Azospira inquinata: one gene and its partner. The protein of the gene in region 1 binds, or shares a complex with, the protein of each later gene. Links are inferred from orthologs where the notes say so. Each region holds a gene or a part of one and is shown on either strand. Other genes may lie near its edges.

Region 1 (6,918 bases):
TGGCCCAGCGGCCGGAAGGCAAGGTCTGCGCTGGCTTCTGGGAATTTCCCGGGGGCAAGCTGGAGCCTGGGGAAACGGCCCGCCAGGCCCTGGTCCGGGAACTGGAAGAAGAACTGGGCATCCACGTCACCCGGGCCTGGCCCTGGATTACCAAGCGCTACACCTACCCCCACGCGGACGTGCATCTGAAATTTTTCCGCATCACCGCCTGGGAAGGGGACATTCGCCCCCTGGAACACGCCGCCTTCCAGTGGGTGGCCGCGGGCGAGGAACCGGGCGTCGCCCCCCTGCTGCCCGCCAATGGGCCCATCCTCAAGGGTCTGGCTTTGCCGGATCACTACGCCCTGACCCTGGCGGAAGAACGGGGGGTGGAAGCCGAACTGGCCCGCCTGGAACGGGCCTGCCAGGGCACCTTGCGGCTCATTCAGGTGCGGGACAAGGGGCTGCCCCCGGAAGTGCGGGCCAGTTTCGCCCAGAAGGTGGTGGATCTGGCCCACGCCCAGGGGGCCAAGGTGCTGATCAACGACGACGAGGCCTTAGCCAGGCTGGTGGGGGCGGATGGCCTCCATTGCACCAGCACCACCCTGGCGGGCTTGTCCGCCCGGCCGGATTTCCCCTGGGTCGCCGCCTCCTGCCATAGCGAAGCCGAGCTGGCCCGGGCTGCCGAACTAGATCTGGATTTTGCCGTGCTGGGGCCGGTACTCCCCACCCCCTCCCATCCCCAGGCGGAAGGCTTAGGCTGGGAGCGCTTCGCCGCCCTGGTCCAGGATTCTCCCCTGCCCGTCTATGCCCTGGGGGGCATGCGCCCGGACATGGCGATCCCCGCCAAGGAACGGGGCGCCCAGGGGGTAGGGTTGATGCGGGGCTGGTAAGCAAACGATCCAGACGGCGGGCAAGCCCGGGAGCCGGGAGGGGGGGGAAAAGCCCCATCCATGAATGGTAGGGAAACGGGGAAGCCCCATGGCGATCCCCGCCCCTTAAGGCCCTGGGTCCGGAAAGACCCGCCCCTGCCCACCTAGTTCAAGGTGGGGGGCGTGCCCCCGAATTCCCCATCCTCCTGGCCCCCGTCCGCTTCCGCCACCGGCACCCGGTAGCTTTCGCTGGCCCAGGCCCCCAGGTCGATGAGCTTGCAACGTTCGCTACAGAAGGGCCGCCAGGGATTGGCGGGACTCCACTCGGATTCACCCCCACATTGGGGACAACGGATTTTTTTGGCACCGGCCATGATCACAACCTTGTCTGCCTGATTACGAAAAAACGGGATTTTACCCCGCCCCCGGCCCCCTCCCCACAAGCCCCGCTCTGCGCAAGATCAAGCCGGGAACCAGTCTTCTTGGCCATAATGGGGTTTTTCGTGCACGGCGGGAGCATTTGCCATGAGTCACCTCGACAAAGACCACTTTCCCGAAACCCCGGCCACCCGCTTTCTCAAAAGCCACAAGGTGCCCTATTCCAGCCATCTCTACGCCTACGAGGACCACGGCGGCACCAAGGTCTCCGCCCGGGAGTTGAATGTGGCGGAACACGGGGTGGTCAAAACCCTGATTATGGAAGATGAACACGCCAAACCCCTGATCATCCTCATGCACGGGGACCGGGAGGTTTCCACCAAGGAACTGGCCCGGCAGATCGGAGTAAAAAAAGTGGCCCCCTGCAAACCCGAGGTGGCCCAGCGCCACAGCGGCTACATGGTGGGCGGCACCAGCCCTTTCGGCACCAAGCGGGCCATGCCCGTCTATATGGAAAAAACCATCCTGGATCTGCCCCTGATCTACATCAACGGGGGCAAGCGGGGCTATCTGGTGGGCCTCCGCCCCCACGACCTACTGGCCGCCATCCAGCCCACCCTGGTCAGCGTGGGCCTGGAACATTAGGGGCTGAGCGCCTTACGGCCGCCTGCCTCGCCAGCAGGTGGGCCCTAATGCCGGCCCCCAAGGGCCGGCGGGGGGCTCAGGTGTTGCGCTCGATAATGACCCCGACTTTTTTCACGCCCCGGATCATCCCCAGCTTGGCCACGGAGACCCGAATCCAGGAAGCCTGGAATTCTTCCAGCACCAGGGTGGCCACAAATTCCGCCAGCTTTTCCAGCAAGCCGAAGCGGCGGCTCTCCAATTCTCCCCGCAGCCGCTCCACCACCTTGGCGTAGTCGATGGTATCCCGGATGTCGTCGCTGGCCCCCGCGCTGGCCGTGGACAACCCGATCTGCAGGGACAGTTCGATAGTCTGGGCCATCACGCCCTCCCGGGCATAGATGCCGATATTGGCCTGGAGGCGGAAATCCTCGATAAAAATAATATCCATGGGAGCAAACGGGCTGGCGCGCCCTCAGGGCGGGCCGGGCAAAAATTAGGGGAATAAGCGAAGCAGCAAGTCCTACGGGCCTTCTAGGGACTCGGAGGGCCGCCCCTGGGGGCGGTCCGGAGCAAGCTGGTACAATGTGCGCCCGCATTGTACCTCAAGGCATCCCACTCCCCGCGCCCGTCGGCGCCCCGGCCCATGACCCCCTTACCTATCGATCCCTTGCCCACCGCCCCCCTGTCCATGGCCCTTTTTCTCACCCTGATCAGCGCCTATCTGCTGGGCTCCATTCCCTTTGCCGTGGTCTCCAGCAAGCTCTTCGGCCTGGCCGACCCCCGCTCCTACGGCTCCGGCAATCCGGGGGCCACCAATGTGCTGCGCAGCGGCAATAAATTGGCCGCCCTCACCACCCTCCTGGGGGACGCCGCCAAGGGCTGGCTGGCGGTGTTTCTGGTGGGGCGACTGGCGCCCCACCTGGGCCTGGCGGAAATCGCCATTGCCAGCGCCGGACTAGCCGCCTTCCTCGGCCACCTCTTCCCCGTCTTCCTCAAATTCAAGGGGGGCAAGGGCGTGGCCACGGCCGCCGGAGTACTGCTGGCTTTGAGCCCCTGGCTGGGACTGGCGGTCATCGGCGTCTGGCTGGTGGTGGCCGTGGTTACCCGTTATTCCTCCCTGGCCGCCCTGCTGGCGGCCCTCAGCGCCCCGGCCTTGAGCGCCTGGATGGGGGGTATGAACGGCCAACTGCTCATGGTGAGCCTCCTGGCCCTGGCCCTCATCATCAAGCACCGGGCCAATATCCAGCGCCTGCTGGCGGGTACGGAGAGCCGCATCGGCAGCAAAAAAAAGGCGGCTTAAGCCGCCTTTCCCGCCACCGCCCGATCGGCGGCACCCCCTGGGGCGCCCCTAGGCTTCAACAATATTGAGATCGGCCAGAGGCCAGCGGGGCCGCACGGAAAAGCTCCCCGCCGCCTTGGGCTGGGCACCGGCCTGCAAGCGCAGGGCACCGGCCAGGGCGATCATGGCCCCGTTGTCCGTACAATATTCCAGTTCCGGGTAATAGACCCGAAATTTGCGCCGGGCGGCCTGGGCGTTGAGGCTGCGGCGCAGCTCCCGGTTCGCCCCCACGCCCCCGGCCACCACCAGGGAGTTCAAACCGGTCTGGCGCAAGGCGCCCACGGCCTTGCGCACCAGCACCTCCACCAGGGCATCCTGAAAGCCCCGGGCCACATCGGCCCGCTCCTGTTCCACCAGTTCCCGGCCTCGCACCTGGGTCAGAACGGCGGTTTTGAGGCCGGAAAAGGAGAAATTCAGATCCCCGGAATGGAGCATGGGCCGGGGGAAATGGACCGCCTCCGGTACGCCCTGCTCCGCCAGCTTGGCCAGCACCGGACCGCCCGGATAGGGCAGGCCCAGGAGCTTGGCGGTCTTATCGAAGGCTTCCCCCGCCGCGTCATCCAGGGTTTCCCCCAGCAGTTCGTAGGCCCCGACCCCGGTCACCCGCATCAACTGGGTATGACCGCCGGACACCAGGAGGGCGACAAAGGGAAAGGAGGGAGGATCGGCGGACAACAGGGGAGACAGCAGATGGCCTTCCAGGTGATGCACTGGCAGCACGGGCACGTCCAGGGCGAAGGCCAGGCTTTCGGCGAAGGAGGCCCCCACCAGCAGGGCCCCGGCCAGTCCCGGCCCCTGGGTGTAAGCCACCGCATCAATATCCGTCAGACTGCGCCCGGTCTGGGCCAGCACCTGGCGCAGCAGGGGCACCGCCCGGCGAATATGGTCCCGGGAGGCCAGCTCGGGCACCACGCCGCCATACTGGGCGTGGAGCACGATCTGGGAATGGAGGGCGTGGCCCAGCAGACGGCCGCCAGCCCCCGCCCCATCGGGAAGTTCATAAAGGGCGACGCCGGTTTCGTCGCAGGAAGATTCGATGCCCAGGATCAACATGGGGCGCATTTTAGCACCGGCCCGCACTTTTTTTGTGCTTACCCCCTTGGTAAACGGTTGACGTTTCGATAGAATCCAAGGTTTTCTCTCATTGCTGTCTGGGGACTGATTTCAATGCCTAATATCCGCGTCAAGGAAAACGAACCGTTTGAAGTGGCCATGCGCCGTTTCAAGCGCACTGTCGAAAAAACCGGCCTGCTGACCGAACTCCGCGCCCGCGAGTTCTACGAAAAGCCCACGGCCGAACGCAAGCGCAAGCTGGCTGCTGCCGTGAAGCGTCACCACAAGCGCATCCGCAGCCAAACCCTGCCGCCCAAGATGTTCTAAGCCTGCGCGACTTGACGCCACACCGGCCGTCCATCTTCGATGGACGGCTTTTTGCGCTTCTGGACCTTAGAAGGAAACAACCATGACACTCAAGGAACGCATCAATGAGGACATGAAGTCCGCCATGCGTGCCAAAGAGACGGCCAAGCTGGGCGCCATCCGCCTGCTGCTGGCCGCCATGAAGCAAAAGGAAGTGGACGAACGGGTCACCCTGGACGACGACGCCGTGGTGGCCATCATCGACAAGATGCTGAAACAGCGCCGGGATTCGGTGGCCCAGTACGAAGCCGCCAATCGGGCCGATCTGGCGGATGCGGAAAAGTTTGAAATGACCGTGCTTTCCGCCTACATGCCCGCCGCCCTTTCGGAAGAGGAAATTGCTGCTGCCATCGCCAAGGCGGTGAGCGATAGCGGTGCCGCCGGCCCGGCGGATATGGGCAAGGTCATGGGCCTGCTCAAGCCCCTGCTGGCCGGTCGGGCCGACATGAGCCAGGTCTCCAAGCTGGTCAAGGCCAAGCTTTCTGCCTGACGCCCCGGGGCCGGTCCGCCGGCCCTTTTCTTTTTTTCTTCTGCCCCGGTTGCCCGCTTGATTCCCGAATCCTTTATCCAGGAACTCCTGCAGCGCATCGACATTGTGGAGCTGATCGACGGCTACGTGCCGTTGAAAAAGGCCGGGGCCAACTACGCCGCCTGCTGTCCTTTCCACAGCGAAAAAACCCCCTCCTTCACCGTCAGTCCCAGCAAACAGTTCTACCACTGCTTCGGCTGCGGGGCCCATGGCACGGCCATCGGCTTTCTCATGGAATATTCCGGCCTGGGCTTTGTGGAAACGGTCAAGGACTTGGCGGCCCGGGTGAGCCTCCAGGTGCCCGAGGAAAACCGGGGCCAGCGTGGCCGCCAGCCCCGCATCGCCCAGCTGACGGACCTCATGGACCGGGCGGCCCGCTACTACTACGAGCAGATGAAGGGCTCGGAACGGGCCAAGGCTTACCTGAAAAAGCGGGGCTTAAGCGGGGAGGTGGTGCAGCGTTTCCGCATCGGCTACGCCCCGGACGGCTGGCAGAATCTGGAAGCGGTTTTCGGCGACCACTACCACAGCCCGGAAATGCAGAGCGCCGGCCTAGTCATTCGCAACGACCAGGGGCGGCTCTACGACCGCTTCCGAGACCGGGTGATGTTCCCCATCATTAACCAGAAAGGGGAAGTCATCGCCTTCGGTGGCCGCATTCTGGACCAAGGGGAACCCAAGTACCTGAATTCCCCGGAAACCCCCCTGTTTGAAAAAGGCCACGAACTCTTCGGCCTGCCCCAGGCCCGCCAGGCCCTGCGGGAAACGGACACGGCCATTGTGGTGGAAGGCTATATGGACGTGGTCGCCCTGTCCCAGCACGGCATCGGCAATGTGGTGGCCACCCTGGGCACGGCCACCACTGCCAGCCACGTGCAGAAGCTGCTACGCCAGGTGGACCGCATCGTCTATTGCTTCGACGGGGACGCAGCAGGACGCAAGGCGGCCTGGCGAGGCCTGGAAAACAGCTTGGAAGCCCTGGCGGACAACAAGCAGATCGGTTTTGTTTTCCTGCCTCCGGAACACGATCCGGACACCTTCGTCCGGGAACAGGGCAAGGAGGCGTTCCAGACCAAAGTGGCCCAGGCCCTGCCCCTCTCCGACTTTCTCCTCAAAGAACTGGCCACCCGCAGCGACCTCACCACGGCGGAAGGCAAGGCCCAGCTGGTCTATAACGCCAAGCCCCTGATTACCCGGCTCACCACCCCCTTCCTGCGCCTACAACTGGTCAAGCGGCTGGCGGAGGCCAGTGGCTTTTCCCAGGCCGAGGTGGAACGGCTTTGCGAATTAAAGACCATTGCGCCCCCCGCCCCCGCCCGGGCGCCCCGCAGCGCCCTGTCCCTCACCAAGCGCCTTCTGCCCCCCCTGCTCCAGTGCCCCGCCCTGGCCAGCCAGCTGCCCCTCATGGCCCTGGAAGGCTCGGACCCGGCCACCACCACCCTGCGCCATCTGGTGGAAAAACTGCAAAACGGTCAGCACATGGGCAATGTGGCCCGCTTCGTGGAACTCTTCCGGGGCTCGCCGGACGAAGGAATGTTACTGGCCGCCTTACGGGAACTGGAACTCAAGCCCCTCTCCGACGAGGAAGCGGAAGCGGACATGCAGGGGGCCCTGGAACAATTGGAGCTGGACCGGCTGGTGGAAGCCCAGGAACGGCTCAAGGAAAAACTCCGGACCACCGGTCTGGGGGATGACGAAAAACGGGAATTCGGTCGGCTGGCCGTGGAAATCGGCCGGCTGGGCAGGGTTCGCCGGAGGCGGTAAGTGACTTTCCTTCG
Region 2 (3,507 bases), 1.2 Mb from region 1 along the record:
CGCCTTTCAAGGGCGGGGAGCAGGTTTCACAGTCCGGCCAGAATATGCCGGGCGAAGCACAGGTCTTCCCAGGCCCGGGCTTTTTCCGGGAGATTACGCAACAGGTAGGCCGGATGGTAGGTCACCACCACGGGAATGGACAGCCCCTGGCGGTTGTACTGGTGCCGATGCCCCCGTAGGGAAGCCAGGGCCCGGTCCGAGCCCAGCACCGCGTGGGCCGCGGCCCGTCCCATGAGAACAATGAGCTTGGGCTGGGCCAGGGCAATCTGGCGTTCCAGGAAAGGCATGCAGGCCCCCATTTCCCCCGCCTCCGGCGTGCGGTTGTTGGGGGGGCGGCACTTCACCGCATTGGCGATATAGACCTTTTCCTTCCGGCTTAAGCCGATGGCCGCCAGCATGTTGTCCAGCAGACGCCCGGCCTGGCCGACAAAGGGTTCGCCCCGTTCGTCTTCCTCAGCCCCCGGACCTTCTCCGATGAACATCCAATCCGGCTGCCGGTCTCCCACCCCGGGCACGGCCTGTTTGCGCTTGGCGCAGAGACCGCAGGCGGTGCATTCCCGCACTGCCGTTTCCAGTTGATCCCAATCCATGGCCCGGATGGCCTGACTGCGGGCATCGTCCCCGGCGGGAGCCGGCGGGGCAGCCATGGCCCCCGGGTCCAGGGAGGGAGCCGGGGCCTTGGGGGACGGCGCCGAAGGGGCGGGAGGAAGCCGTAAGGCCGGGGCCGCCGTTGCTGTGGGAACCAGGGGCTCCCCAGGCAAACGCGCCGGGCCTGGGCTGGCCGCCCCTTCCTCCTTGGCCGCCAGGGGCGGCGCCATCCGGGGCGCCCGCTGGGGCTCGCTGAGGGGATGGGGGCGCCAGTGCCAGACCGGCCCCAGGCCCATTTCTTCCAGCAATTCTTCCCGGGACAGTTTCACAGCACCACCTCCGCCAGGGATTTACGCATCACCAGGGCGTCTTCCCGCCCGGCGGAAGCCGGGTAATAGCCCTTGCGCCGTCCCACTTCCTGAAAGCCGAAATTGCGGTAGAGGCGTAGGGCCGGAGCATTGCTGGGGCGCACTTCCAGGAGCAGGCTTTCTGCGCCCCCGTGGCGGGCCTGGACCATGGCCCGGCGCAACAGGCGCCCGCCGTAGCCCCGCCCCTGGCGCTCCGGCGCCACGCTGATATTGAGGAGATGGGTTTCATCCAGGGCCGGCATGAGCACCAGATAGCCCACCAGGCTCACTCCTTCCCGGGCCACCCAGCAGCTGTAACCGGCCTTGATGGAATCGGCGAAATTGCCCCGGCTCCAAGGAAAGGGATAGACCACCGTTTCCACCGCCATAACCTGATCCAGGTCCGCCGGGGTCATGGGCAGGAATTCCAGGCCCTGGAATTCCCGGCTGAGCCAATCTGCCCCCATCTCAGGCCTTGCCTCCCGCTGCCAGCCGTTCCGCCACGGTCATAGCCACCTTGTCCCGCACGTACAGGGGCAGGGCCTGGGCGGCATCCAGCCCTTCGCCCCGGCCATAAGCCTGGGCCGCCAGCTGGGCCACCGCCCCGGCTTCCGGTACCAGGTCAGGGGAAACCAGGTTGATCCGGGCCGCCGGGGCCTGCAAGCGGGCCGCCAGGGCAGCATAGGCGCCGATGCCGTTACCCGCCGCGGCCCAGGTAGCATCGGCCGGAGGCAGGGGGCAGGCGTCCGGCCCCAGCACGGTAATCTCCCCCTGGCGGGCCACGCCCTGGGGCTGACGTAGATAGGGGGCGCTATACACCTCCCCCATGCGGGCATCCAGATAGACAGTGACCCGCTCCAGTCCCGTGGCCCAGGCCATGGCCGCCAGGGTCTCCACCGGCAGCACGGGCAGATCGGCACCCACCGCCAGTCCCTGGGCCACCCCACAAGCCACCCGCAGGCCGGTGAAGGAACCCGGACCGCAGCCAAACCCCAGGCCGTCCATCTGGGCAAGGGACCAGCCGGCCTCCGCCAGGGTAGCCCGCACTAGGGGCAACAGGGTGCCGGAACTCTGGGGACCCGGGGTGCAGTGGCGCACCGTCAGGGCCCCGTCGCACCACAGGGCTACGGAGCCCGCGTCGGTGGCGGTTTCCAAAGCAAGAATTTTCATAAGGCCGCTATTTTAGCCGAAGTGCCCTGCCGTACCCCGCCCCCTTGGGGGAAGCAAGGGGAATATTTTTTTCTTCGGGGCTTGACTTATGCACATTGCCCCGGTCCCCGCCGCCTTCCGGGGCTTACCCGCAAAGCATAGGCCTTGACGGCTCACAATTATCCATAACAATATGATTAATAACGGTTTTTATATTTTGCCGGTTTTTTGGGCAGGGTAAGAAAAAGCCTTATTCCCCGGTCACTTAGCGCATCCGTACCCAAATAACCCACAAAGTTATCCACAGCTAATGTGAACAACTTGTTAAGTCCAGGCTACAGCAGGATTTTCCCCCCAGCACGCCCCCGCCAGGGGCAGTCTTGTGACATATCTCACAAATATTTCACCCTTTTCTTCCGGGAAAAAAGGGCCGGGGAATTCGGAGGAAAAGGCAGACACAAAAAAGCCGGCTGACGCCGGCCGCGGATAGGGAAAGGAAAATAGGGGGTAAGGGGCAATCAGTCGGCCCGGCCGCCCCGGCGGGGATAGATGTCCCGCCCCGCATCGTTAATGTCCTGGCGCAGCTGGCGGCGCTCTTCCGGGGTCATGCGGCGGGCGGATTTCTCGGCCCGACCGCTCTCCTCCTCCCGCCGGTTCCAGTCCCGGCGCCCATCCGTCCCCCGCACCGGGCGCCAGCCCTGGGCGCCGCGAGCTTCCTCGTCCATGCCCCGGGGATTAAAGCCGGGCTGGCCAGCCCAGGCCCCTTCTGCCAGGGAGAGGAGCAGGAGGGCGGGCAAACAAAGGGAAAGGGGGACTTTCATGAGCGCAACAGAGACAGGGGGCGTTGTTGATAAGCAGGCTTATGGGGCCCGACGGCGGAATGGGAAAAACCGGACAGCCCGGCCGCCAGTGCGGCACCGACCAGGATGTGAATTAACATTTTGCTCATTTTACCTGTTCCTTCCTTTCCCGGTCCTTCCGACAGCCCGCCAGGGCGGGCCGGAAAGGCCAAGTTAAGGGACCGGCGGCCCCCCGCTTTTTCCGTGACTGCCATCCTATCCACAGCTTGTAAGCACGGTGTAAAGCCCGGATTTGGCTTTGTAAAACTTTGTAACCACACCCCCACCGGGTTACACGCCGTTACCCCTTTTCCTCCCCATCCCGGTACAAGCTTCAGGTAAACCACGTTAGGATGCGGCCCATGAACGAACACGCCAAAATTCTCGTCGTCGATGACGACCAACGTCTGCGGGATTTGCTGCTGCGCTACCTGGGAGAGCAGGGATTCGCCGTCAAGGTGGCGGACGGCGGTCCGGCCATGGACAAGCTCATGGCCCGGGAATCCTTTGACCTGCTGGTGCTGGACCTGATGCTCCCCGGGGAGGACGGGCTGGCCATCTGCCGCCGCCTGCGGGCCAGCGAC

What was found. The genes of interacting proteins can lie anywhere in the genome.
Region 2: the proteins of tsaD (region 1) and tsaB are in contact, whole or in part, in a solved structure (PDB 4WQ4), measured with the Escherichia coli proteins. The link is inferred for Azospira inquinata from one-to-one orthologs.

Annotation. Positions count from the first base shown.
Region 1 is NZ_CP064782.1:2,049,557-2,056,474, reverse strand. Bases 2,224-5,088 are described here. They hold tsaD (tRNA (adenosine(37)-N6)-threonylcarbamoyltransferase complex transferase subunit TsaD), read right to left. Parts: upstream 4,246-5,088; coding sequence 3,202-4,245; downstream 2,224-3,201. Other genes in these bases: Azoinq_RS09415 (GatB/YqeY domain-containing protein), read left to right, coding at 4,655-5,088; rpsU (30S ribosomal protein S21), read left to right, coding at 4,360-4,572; plsY (glycerol-3-phosphate 1-O-acyltransferase PlsY), read left to right, coding at 2,542-3,153; Azoinq_RS09435 (dihydroneopterin aldolase), read right to left, coding at 2,224-2,301. Outside these bases: Azoinq_RS09450 (Nudix family hydrolase), read left to right, coding at 1-872; Azoinq_RS09445 (DNA gyrase inhibitor YacG), read right to left, coding at 1,016-1,225; ybaK (Cys-tRNA(Pro) deacylase), read left to right, coding at 1,377-1,874; more of Azoinq_RS09435, read right to left, coding at 1,951-2,223; more of Azoinq_RS09415, read left to right, coding at 5,089-5,101; dnaG (DNA primase), read left to right, coding at 5,159-6,904.
Region 2 is NZ_CP064782.1:3,249,388-3,252,894, forward strand. What follows is about bases 255-2,981. They hold tsaB (tRNA (adenosine(37)-N6)-threonylcarbamoyltransferase complex dimerization subunit type 1 TsaB), read right to left. Parts: upstream 2,106-2,981; coding sequence 1,404-2,105; downstream 255-1,403. Other genes in these bases: Azoinq_RS14605 (uracil-DNA glycosylase), read right to left, coding at 255-917; rimI (ribosomal protein S18-alanine N-acetyltransferase), read right to left, coding at 914-1,402; Azoinq_RS14620 (hypothetical protein), read right to left, coding at 2,603-2,905. In the rest of the region: more of Azoinq_RS14605, read right to left, coding at 27-254; osmolarity response regulator transcription factor OmpR, read left to right, coding at 3,286-3,507. UniProt on the Escherichia coli protein: Required for the formation of a threonylcarbamoyl group on adenosine at position 37 (t(6)A37) in tRNAs that read codons beginning with adenine.